DNA from 2 places in the Serratia sp. FDAARGOS_506 genome. Region 1 is predicted to be linked to the other one. Evidence: riboswitches for the same ligand, from Rfam matches in the RefSeq annotation. Region 1 holds a riboswitch; the other holds the start of a gene.
What was found. A riboswitch is a leader RNA that binds a small molecule or an ion and turns the genes downstream of it on or off. The one in region 1 is predicted to bind thiamine pyrophosphate.
Positions count from the first base shown of each region.

Region 2: linked by a shared signal. The riboswitch ahead of tenA (thiaminase II) and the one ahead of thiB (thiamine ABC transporter substrate binding subunit) in region 1 are both predicted to bind thiamine pyrophosphate.

Region 1 is NZ_CP033831.1:2,182,392-2,188,025, forward strand. Features, by position in the region: gene thiQ (thiamine ABC transporter ATP-binding protein ThiQ) at 1-274, opposite strand, end outside; gene thiP (thiamine/thiamine pyrophosphate ABC transporter permease ThiP) at 261-1,868, opposite strand; gene thiB (thiamine ABC transporter substrate binding subunit) at 1,844-2,830, opposite strand; TPP riboswitch at 2,888-3,006, opposite strand; gene sgrR (HTH-type transcriptional regulator SgrR) at 3,044-4,705, opposite strand; gene sgrT (glucose uptake inhibitor SgrT) at 4,796-4,969, shown strand; gene EGY12_RS10545 (sugar efflux transporter) at 5,124-5,634, shown strand, end outside.
Region 2 is NZ_CP033831.1:4,545,143-4,550,776, reverse strand. Features, by position in the region: gene EGY12_RS22050 (ABC transporter permease) at 1-256, opposite strand, end outside; gene EGY12_RS22045 (ABC transporter ATP-binding protein) at 253-993, opposite strand; gene tenA (thiaminase II) at 990-1,673, opposite strand; TPP riboswitch at 1,736-1,838, opposite strand; gene EGY12_RS22035 (LLM class flavin-dependent oxidoreductase) at 1,989-3,011, shown strand; gene EGY12_RS22030 (SDR family NAD(P)-dependent oxidoreductase) at 3,025-3,759, shown strand; gene EGY12_RS22025 (GlxA family transcriptional regulator) at 3,886-4,860, shown strand; gene gap (type I glyceraldehyde-3-phosphate dehydrogenase) at 4,938-5,634, shown strand, end outside.

The sequences.
Region 1 (5,634 bases):
TGTTCTGCGCCACCGTCAGGTGCGCGAACAGGTTGTTCTCCTGAAACAGCATCGACACCGGCCGTTTGGCCGGCGGCGTGGCGGTATGGTCTTCGCCGTTCAGCTGCAGCCGGCCGCTGGCCGCCGGCAGGAAACCTGCGATCAAACTCAGCAGGGTGCTTTTACCGGCGCCGCTGGGGCCGAGCACCGCGACGCGCTCGCCCGGCCGGATGCGCAGATCAAAGCGCATCGGCAGGTGTTCATACAGATAGGTCAGTTTTTCAAGCGTCAGCATGGCGCCCCGGTAAGCGTTCGATCAGGGTAAACAACAGGAAGCACAGCAGCAGCAACAGCAGCGCGGTCACCGCCCCGTCGTTGCTGCGATAGGCGCCAATCTGCTGATACAGGTAAAAAGGCAGGGTACGGAAATGCTCGTTGCCAAACAAGGCGACCACCCCGAAATCGCCGATCGACAGCACGCAGGCGAAGGCCAGCGCCTGCGCGAGCGGGCGGCGCAGCGCGCGCAGTTCTATCAGCCGCAGCCGTTGCCAGCCGTGGATATCCAGCGACAGGCACAGCGGGTTGTAACGTTCGGCGAGGTCGCGCATCGGATTCTCCAACACCTTCAGTGCATAGGGCACCGCCATCAGCGCATTGGTGAGGATCACCAGCGCATAGGGCGACTGCGGCAGTCCGATCGTATCGCTCAGCAACAGGAAGAAGCCGGTAGCCAGCACGATGCCGGGCATCGCCAGGATCACCATGCCGCTCAGCTCCAGCGCCTGGCCGCCGCGCAGATGCTGCCGCAGTTTCAACTCGCGGCTGCTCCACAGCAGCATCATCGTGAGCGCCACGCACAGCAGTCCGGCGCCAAGGGCGATGCGCAGCGACGTGAACAGCGCCTGCCACAGCACCGGCTGGCGCAGCACGCTGACGACGGCCTGATTGGCGCCGTCGGCGATCACCGCCAGCAGGGGCGGCAGCAGCAGCAGCAGTGCGGCGGCGATCAACAGAAAATCGCCGACGCGCCGCCACAGGCTGTCTTCCGGGTTGCGCCAGCGCTGGGCGTGGGTATGGCCCACCGGCAGCGCCTGGCTTAGGCGCTGGCTGATCAACACCAGCCCCAGACAACAGCTTAACTGGATCAGCGCCAGCATGGCAGCGCGGCCCAGATCGTAGTCGTAACTCAGCGCCTGATAGATAGCCAGTTCGATGGTGGTGGCCTGCGGCCCGCCGCCCAGCGACAGCACGGTGGCGAAGCTGGCGAAGCACAGCATGAAGATCAACGCGCCGCTCGGCAGGATCTGGCGGCGCAGCGCCGGCCATTCAACGAAGCGGAACTGCTGCCAGCCATTCATGCCCAGCTGGGCGGCCAGCTGGCGCTGCTCTACCGGGAGATTCTCCAGCGCCTGCAGCAACAGGCGGGTGGCCAGCGGCAGGTTAAAAAACAGGTGCGCCAGCAGAATGCCCTGCAGGCCATAGGGCGAGAAGCCATACTCGACGCCCAGCCAGCCGCACAGCGCCGCCAGCCAGCCCTGGCGCCCATAGACGCTGAGCAGACCGAACACTGCCACCAGTACCGGCAGTACCAGCGTCATGGCGCACAGCCGCAGCAGCAGCTGCCGGCCGGGGAAACGGCGGCGATAGAGCGCGCGCGCCAGCAGAACGGCGGGCAGCACCGAAATCAGCGCCGACAGCAGCGCTTGCCAGAAGGTGAAACGCACCACGTGCCACAGGTAACTGTCCTGCCACAGGCCGCGCCAGTCGCTGTCCGGCGCGTGACGCCACAGCGAGCCCATCGCCAGCGCGGCGACCAGCAGGATCACGCCGGCGGCCAGCAGCCCCGGCCAGAGCCAGCGGGGGATCAGCGGCTGACGGCGGCTTGCCATGCCCGGATCCACCCGCCGCGTTGTTTGGCCACCTCTTCGGCGCTGTATTGCAGCGCGGTATGCGGCACGTTCATCTGTTCAAAGCCGGCGGGCAGCGGGGTGTTGATCACCGGATACATCCAGTTGCCGGTCGGGATGGTGTTCTGGAACGCCGGCGTGACCATGAACTGCATGAAACGCTCCGCCAGCTCGGGCTGTTTGGCGGCCTTCAGCTTGCCTGCCACTTCCACCTGCAGGTAGTGGCCTTCGCTGAACGTGGCGGCGGCGTAGAGATCTTTTTTCTCTTCGATCAGGTGATAGGCGGGAGAGGTAGTGTAGCTGAGCACCAGATCGCCTTCCCCTTTCAGGAACAGGCCGTAGGCTTCGCTCCAGCCTTTGGTGACGGTGACGGTCTTCTTCGCCAGCTGCTGCCAGGCGGCCGGCGCCTTGTCGCCATACACTTTTTGCATCCACAGCAGCAGGCCGAGGCCCGGCGTGCTGGTGCGCGGATCTTCGTAGATCACTTTCCAGTTGCTATCGCTGCTGACCAACTCCTGCAGGCTCTTCGGTGGGTTCTTCAGTTTTTCTTTGTTGTAGACGAAGGCGAAGTACCCATAGTCGTAAGGCACGAAGGTCGTGTCCTGCCAGCCGCCCGGCACCGTCAGTTTGGCGGTGTCGACGCCGCTCGGCGCGAACAGGCCGGTTTGCTGCGCCGCCTGCAACAGGTTGTTGTCCAGCCCCAGCACCACGTCGGCGGCGCTGTTCTTGCCTTCCATGCGCAGGCGGTTCAGCAGCGAGACGCCGTCTTCCAGCGCGACGAACTTCAGTTCACAGCCGCACTCGGCTTCGAAGGCTTTTTTCACCGCCGGGCCAGGGCCCCAGTCGGCGGCGAAAGAATCGTAGGTGTAAACCGTCAGCGTCGGCTTGGCGAACACCGGCGCGGCACACAGCAGCAAGAAGCAGGGCAGATATGTTTTGACCACGTTGCACTCCTGAAAAATAAGGGGGCAAGGGCATCTGAGGGGGCGAGGCGGCGTCGCCGGTTCGCTGGGCTCAAATCCCTCCGCCGGTATTGACCGGATCAGGTTCGACGGGTGTGCTCTCAGCGGAAAATCGGGCTTATCACGCGGCCCGACTTACCGCACCCCGTTGAGACGGCGCTATTGTAAAGATTAACCGACCCGGGCGAAAGGCGCTTATGCCTCCGGCGGGGCAAACCAGGCGGACTTGAAGTCGAACCAGCCGAGGGTGTTCATCCGCACGCCGCGCATGCTGCGCTGGCCGTGCAGCTGCAGCCAGTGGTGAAACAGCGGATGCAGCTGGTGATTGCTGACCAGGCGCTGGCAGAACTCCGCCAGCGGCAAGCGGTTGGCGCGCCACAGCGCTGCGTCCTGCGCCAGATCCTCGTTCATGCAGTGCTGCATCAGCGGCAGTTCGTACAGCGTGGCGAACAACGAAAACTCCAGCGGCAGATAGAAGTTGGCGCTACCAAGCCACAGATCGCTGCGCGCGTCGCCCTGGTGCCAGATGGCGTAATCCACGCTTTGCACGATCAGGCGGATGCCGTGCTGCGCCAGCAGCGGTTCGATCGCCTGGCGAATGGCGTGAAACTCCGAATGTTCATTGAAGTGGGTCATCGTCAGTTCGGTCAGGCCCGCGGGTTTGGGTTGCTGCGCCAGCGTGCGGTTGTGGTGCCAGCGCGGGAGCAGGCCGTACGCCGGCGACCAATAGCGCTGGTACAGCGGCCCAGCGTTGCTCAGCAGCGAAATGGGGTTGATCAATTCGCATAGCCAACTGCGAATGGCGGGGTCGGCAGCCAGCGGTGAACGCTGATCGAACAGCAGGAAATAGCAGCCCTCTTCCAGCCGGCTTTCCAGTTCGTTTTTGCCGGTTTCATCGCCCTGCAGCTGCACGCCCGAGTGTACCAGCTCTTCGGAGAACTCCGGCAGCACCCAGATGTTCACCTCGTCGATCAGCGCCCGGTAGCCAAAATAGTCGTCGAAGGCGTGGATCTTCATCTGGCTGGGATGGTTGCGCACCACGCGGTAGGGGCCGGTGCCGACCGGATGGCGGGCGAAGTCCGGCAGCTCGCGCCATTCACGCGGCAGGATCATGGCCTGCACGCTGCCCAGCAGCCAGGGCAACCAGTGGTCGGGGCTGCGCAGATGCACGTCGATAACGAACGGTGTCGGCGAGGTGACGCTCTCGATATGCGAGAACAGCGGTTGCGAGGTCAGACGCGAGAGGGAAGTGATGACATCCGCCATCTCCAGCTCGCGGCCATGATGAAAATGGATCGCCGGGCGCAGATAAAACCGCCAGTGCAGCGGCGTCAGCGCCTGCCAATGGTGAGACAGATCGGATTCCAGTTCCCCGTTTTCCTCATTTATGCGCGTCAGGCCATTGAAGATCTGGCGTGCCAAATGGGTCTCCGAACGCCGCAGCGCCGATCCGGGCAGCAGGTTGTACAGCTGCCGGTAGTAGAGCACCCGCAGGATGTGTTTCCCCTGGCGGAAGCTGCGCCCCAGCTGCGACAGCAGCATTTGGCGTACCACGTTTTTGTCGCCCACCAGCTGTACCAATTGATCGATGCGGTCCTGTTCCAGCAGCTCCTCGGCCCGCTGTTGCTGCAGCGCCAGGCCGGTGTAATGGAAGGTTAATCGTGAACGCTTGCCGCGCCCCGACTCCGCCTGCCAGGTAAGCCAGCCCTCCCGCTGCATGGCGCTCAACAGAGAGCGCACGTGGCGCCGCGAGCAGCTCAGCACCTCCGCTAGCGCCTGCAGCGTGGTGTCGGTGGTTTCACCGTGGCAGCGCTGCCACAGACGGATGAACTGCTGCTGCAATCGGGATGTGGACATAAAAGAGGAACGCTCCTGCCTCAACTCGTCAATTTTTCTTTCCCTATATTACGCCGATAATTTTCATCAATGAAAGGGGAGGGCGTAATCATGAAAGCTTTCTTATCCAGACAGTTCTATCAGCGCTATTTCAGCGCGGTGCGCCGTCAGCACGCCGACTGGCTGAGCGTGGTGCCCGAACAGGCGCGGCTGGCGATGCTGGCGCACCTGACCCAATGGGATATCAAAGAGATGACTGATAAGCAGTATCGCGAGCACCTGTAGGGGCCGCGGCAACCAGTTTCTGAGTAATGGTGCTGTTTCACCAGCCAGTGGGGTGACCCACTGGTTTTTTTATGCGTGACCATGGCGATGTGCTTGCATTTTTCTTGCCGTGGCCTAAGGTTCTTTCTTCTGCTTTGAGGTCAGGGAAGACGATATGCAACGCCTGAGCCGGTTGTCACTGCGCATCAACCCTATCTTTGCCGCATTCCTGCTGATCGCTTTTCTCTCCGGTATCGCCGGCGCGTTGTTGACGCCGACGCTCAGCCTGTTTTTGACCACCGAGGTCAAGGTGCGGCCGCTGTGGGTCGGGCTGTTCTATACCGCCAATGCGGTGGCCGGCATCGTGGTCAGTTTCCTGTTGGCCAAACGTTCCGACACCCGCGGCGATCGGCGCAGGCTGATCCTGCTGTGCTGCCTGATGGCTGTCGGCAACTGTCTGCTGTTCGCGTTTAACCGCGATTACCTGACGCTGATCACGGCGGGAGTATTGATGTCCGCCGTTGCCAACACCGCCATGCCGCAGATTTTCGCGTTGGCGCGGGAATACGCCGACAGCGAGGCGCGTGAAGTGGTGATGTTCAGCTCGGTGATGCGCGCCCAGCTTTCGCTGGCGTGGGTAATCGGCCCACCGTTGTCGTTTGCGTTGGCGCTGAATTACGGATTCA
Region 2 (5,634 bases), 2.4 Mb from region 1:
TCATGCACAGCGCAAGCGCGGCGCCGAGCAGTACGCCCAGCGCCAGCCCGCTGACGATTTCCGAAGCGGTGACCAGCGTGTGCCAGGCGAGATAGCTGCGCCCGTCCCATAGCGCCTGCGCCACCGCGCCCGGCGTGGGCAGCAGAAAGGCCGGAATGCCGCTTTGCACCGCCAACCACCACAGCAGCAGCAGGCCGGCAAACACCGTCAGCCCACGCCGCAGGCGGGTAAGCCCACGTTCTTTGGCGATATTCATTGCGCTGCCCTCACCAGCTGTTGGAGCAGTTCGGCCTGGCTTTTCAGCAGGTCGGCGTCATCCGGTGCGCGCGGCGGTTGCCCGCTGATGCGGTGGGTGTCGTCGAGGCCCAGCGGCCAGGGCGACAGCACCAGCAGCCGGTGGCTCAGGCGGCAGGCCTCCATCGGATCGTGGGTGATCAGCAGCACGGTGTTTTGCGCCAGCAGTTCGGCGGCCAGGCTCTGGATCTCGGCGCGGGTAATGGCGTCCAGCGCGGAAAAGGGTTCGTCCATCAGCACGATCGGCTGGCGTTCGTAGAGCGTGCGGGCGATGGCAGCGCGCTGGCGCATCCCGCCGGACAGCGAGGCGGGCAGGCTGCGGCCATGCGCGGCCAGGCCCACGCGCTCCAGCAGGTGTGCCGCCCACGCCCGGTCCGGTGTTTCGCCGCGCAGCCGCGAGCCGAGGGCGACGTTCTCTTCGATGGTCAGCCACGGGTAGAGCAGATCTTTTTGCCCCATATAGGCGATGCGCCCGGCGATCGGCTGGCCGTCGCTGCCGGCTACCGTGCCCGAGGTGGCCCGTTCCAGGCCGGCGATGATCTTCAGCAAACTGGTTTTGCCGGCGCCGCTGGCGCCGAGCAGGGCGACGAAGCTGCCGCCGGCGATGTCGAAGCTCAGCCGATCAAAGACGATTTTCTGACCGAAACGCAGGCTGAGATCCCGCACCTGAATGCCGGGCGGGAGAAGCGGGGAGGTCATGAGGCGTTCAGCCCCATCTGCCAAAAAGCCGATTCCAACTGGGTGGCGGTGGTGAAAATCTGCGCCAGCTCAGTGAGGCGGCTTTGCGCGCCACGCTGATGACCGACGGTCTCGAGCAGCTCGATGGCGGCACGCACGCCGGCCAGATAGCCCTCGTCGCCGTAGTTGCGGATCCAGGAGGCGTAAGGATTGCCCTCCATCTTGGTGGCGGGATCGTGCAGCAGCCGCAGGCCAATTTCGGCATAGCCGGCCACGCAGGGCAGCAGGCCGGCCAGCAGATCGAGGGCGTCGCCGGCATGGCCGATATCCAGCACGTAACGGGTGTAGTTCATGGTCTCCGCCGCTTCCGGCTGGGCGGCGATCTGCGCTTCGCTCAGCCCCCATTCGGCGCAGTAGGCCACGTGCAGCGGCAGTTCGGCGACGATGCCGTTAAGCGAGGCGGTGGCGGCGCGCATCTCCGGCAGGGTACGCAGCTTGCTGACCAGCAGCGCGTAGGCGCGGGCGAAGTGCAGCAGGAACAGGTAGTCCTGGGTCAGGTAGCGGCGAAAAGCGCGTTCGGGCAAGGTGCCGGCGGCGAGCTGCTGCAGAAACGGGTGCTCGACGTAGTCCTGCCAGTGGCTGCCGGCATGTTGGCGCAGCCGGCCGTAAAGACCGTTTTCGAACAGGGTGGTGATGGACATGGGACCTCCTTGAGTCAGTGGAGATCCGGGCACGCTGGGGTATGAACAGGCAACGGGTGAGAGCGTTGTTACCTAACCGTCCCTTCGCTGGCATGACCCAGATCAGGTTCAAAGGGTTCGGCTTGCGCCATCTCAGCCCGTAACAGGACACCCCTCGGAGCTGCTTGTTATACGACATTTGTTTTTTGATTACAATCGCCGGGCGGCGCGGCGGCAATCGGTTCGTTTAGTGCGATCGTGGGCGATTTTACTGGCGCAGAGCGCGCGCTTTTTGTCACTGTAGGCCGATGATTCTGCCTTTGAGGACGATTCCCGATGAAAAAGATTGGTTTTCTCTCGTTCGGCCACTGGTCGCCTTCCGCCCAGTCCGGCACCCGTTCCGCGGCGGATGCGCTGCTGCAGTCCATCGATCTGGCGGTCGCCGCCGAAGATCTGGGGGCGGACGGCGCCTATTTTCGCGTACACCACTTTGCGCGCCAGCTGGGATCGCCGTTCCCGCTGTTGGCCGCCATCGGCGCCAAAACCCAACGTATCGAAATCGGCACCGGCGTGATCGACATGCGCTATGAAAACCCGCTGTACATGGTGGAAGACGCCGGCGCGGCGGATCTGATCGCCGGTGGGCGGCTGCAGCTCGGCATCAGCCGCGGCTCGCCGGAGCAGGTGATCGACGGCTGGCGCTATTTCGGCTATGCCCCGGCCGACGGCGAGAGCGACGCGGACATGGCCCGCCGCCATACCGAAGTGTTCCTGGAAGCGCTGCGCGGTGAAGGGTTCGCCGAACCCAATCCGCAGCCGATGTTCCCGAATCCGCCCGGGCTGCTGCGGCCGGAGCCGTTTTCCGCCGGGCTGCGCGACCGCATCTGGTGGGGTGCCGGTTCGAACGCCACCGCCGTCTGGGCGGCGAAGCTCGGCATGCACCTGCAAAGTTCGACGCTCAAGAACGACGAGACCGGCGAACCTTTCCACATTCAGCAGGCCAAGCAGATCCGCGCCTACCGCGCCGCCTGGCAAGAGGCCGGCCATACGCACGAGCCGCGGGTTTCCGTGAGCCGCAGCATCTTCGCGCTGGTGGATCAGCGGGATCGCAACTACTTCGGCGGCGGTGGCAAGGAGGGCGATCAGCTGGGATATATCGACGCGCAGACCCGGGCGATCTTTGGCCGCAGCTATGCCGCCGAGCCGGACGAGCTGATAAAACAGCTGGCGCAGGACGAGGCCATCGCCGAAGCGGATACGCTGCTGCTGACCGTGCCTAACCAGCTGGGCGTGGAGTACAACGCCCACGTCATCGAATCGATTTTAACCCATGTCGCGCCGGCGCTCGGCTGGCGCTAAACGGAGGAGTGGCATGTCACGCATTTTCATTACCGGCTCGGTAGACGGGCTGGGCCGCGCCGCCGCGCAAACGCTGTTGGACGAAGGGCATCAGGTGATTTTGCATGCGCGTGAGCCCGGCCGTTTGGACGCGGTGCGCGATCTGCTGGATCGCGGCGCGCAGGCCGCGATCGGCGATCTGTCCGATGTGCAGCAGATCCGGCTGCTCGCCGAGCAGGTCAATCGCCTCGGCCGCCCGGACGCGGTGATCCACAACGCCGGTATGTTTACCGGGCCGCAGGTGATGCCGGTGAACGTGATTGCGCCTTACCTGCTGACGGCCCTGATCGAACGCCCCAAGCGCATCGTCTACCTGAGCAGCAGCATGCACTTTGACGGCGTGCCGGAACTGAACGGCGTAGACTGGCTCGGCGGCGCAGCCGGTTCCTATTCGGACAGCAAACTGTTCGTCACCGCGCTGGCCGCCGCCGTGGCGCGCCTGTGGCCCGGCGTCATCAGCAGCGCGGTCGATCCCGGCTGGGTGCCGACCAAAATGGGCGGCGCGGATGCGCCCGACGATCTGGCGTTGGGACATGTGACGCAGGTGTGGTTGGTGACCAGCGATGAGCCGCAGGCCCTGGCGACCGGCGGTTATTGGCACCATCAGCAACGGTTCGATCCCCATGCCGCGGTGCACGACGAGGCGTTTCAAACGGCGCTGCTGGCGCAGTTAGCGCGCGTCAGCGGAGTGAGCCTGCCGCAGGCTTGAATGGCTATTCCTTCCAGGCCCGTCGAGGTTATCGGCGGGCTTTTTTATGCCCGCAGGATGAACCGGCGAGGTTTTTCTTATACAGTGGCTGCATGACCTGTTTTGCTCGTTCTTCCTATTATCGCCATGCATACATTCCTGATTATCGTCCCTGAAGGGGGCATGCTGTTCGAAGCGGCGGGCATCGCCGATATCCTGATGCAGGCCAACCGTCTGAGCCCTGCCGAGGCGCCGCTGTATCAGATCGCGGTCGCCACCACGCAATCCCATCGGGTGATACACGGTCTGTCCGGGCTGAGCCTGTTGGCCGATCATCGCCTGGCGGATCTCGATCCGGCACTGCCGCGCGATACCGTCATCGTCGCCGGCAAAGGGGCGACCGAAGCAGAGGGCGCCCTGGTGGCGGATTGGCTGCGCCGGGCGGCCCCGCAGGCGCGCCGAATCGCCTCGGTCTGCGGCGGGGCTCTGCTGCTGGCCGAGGCCGGATTGCTGGACGGACGGCGGGCGACCACCCACTGGCGGCTGGCGGAAACGCTGCAGGCGCGCTTCCCGCGGGTGCAGGTCGAGAATGGCCCAATCTACGTGCAGGACGGGCCGATCTGGACCTCCGGCGGCGTCAGTTCCGGCTTCGACCTGACGCTGGCGCTGGTGGAAGACGACTATGGTTTCGTGCAGGCGCGCGAAGTGGCTCAGGATCTGGTGATGTTTCTGCGCCGCCCCGGCGGGCAGGCGCAGTTCAGCCGCTACCCGCTCAACCAGGCCAAATCGCCGGGCCCGATCCGCGATCTGCAGTCCTGGATCCTGGAAAACCTCGCCGACGATCTCAGCGTCGAACGGTTGGCCGAACGCGTGGCGATGAGCCCGCGCAACTTTACCCGCGTGTTCACCCGCGAGACGGGCATTTCTCCCGCCAAATTCGTCGAAGAAGGGCGGTTGCATACCGCCAGACAGCGCCTGGAGCAGAGTGCGCAAGGCATAGAGCAGATCGCCCTGGCTACTGGCTTTGGCAACGGCCTTAACCTGCGGCGGGTGTTTGAGCGAAAACTGCAGCTGACCCCGAGCGAATACCGCGAACGCTTTCATGCGCGCAATTTGGCGTAAATTGATTGGTAAGTGTCATTTACGCCGCTTCGGGGCAGGGCTAGAGTTGAGGCAAAGCCCATAACGAGGAGAGCATCATGGTGAGAGTTGGCATTAACGGCTTCGGCAGGATCGGGCGCAACGTACTGCGCGCGGCACTGGGTCGCAGCGATTTTGAAGTGGTGGCGATCAACGATCTGACGGACAGCAAAACGCTGGCGCACCTGCTGAAATACGACACGCTTTCCGGCACCCTGGCGGCCAAGGTGGAAGCCGGCGACAATCAGCTGCTGCTGGACGGCCGGCCGATTCAGGTGTTTTCGCAGCGCGATCCCGCCGAGATCCCCTGGAGCAGCGTGGGCGTGGACGTGGTGATCGAAGCGACGGGCTTCTTTACCGATAAAGCCAAGGCGGAAGTGCACATCACGCACGGCGGTGCCAAGCGGGTGATTATCTCGGCGCCGGCCAAAAACGACGACATCACCATTGTCATGGGGGTTAACGACCAGCTCTACGATCCGGCGCTGCATAAAGTGGTCAGCAACGGCAGCTGCACCACTAACGGGCTGGCGCCCGCCGCGCAGGTGCTGCATCAGGCCTTCGGCATCGAATACGGGCTGATGAACACCACCCACGCCTATACCAACAGCCAGGCGCTGCACGATCAGCCGGAAAAAGATCTGCGCGGCGCGCGGGCGGCGGCGGAGTCGATCGTGCCTTACTCCAGCGGCGCGGCCAAGGCGCTCGGCAAGGTGATCCCGGATCTCGACGGCCGCCTGACCGGTTACTCGCTGC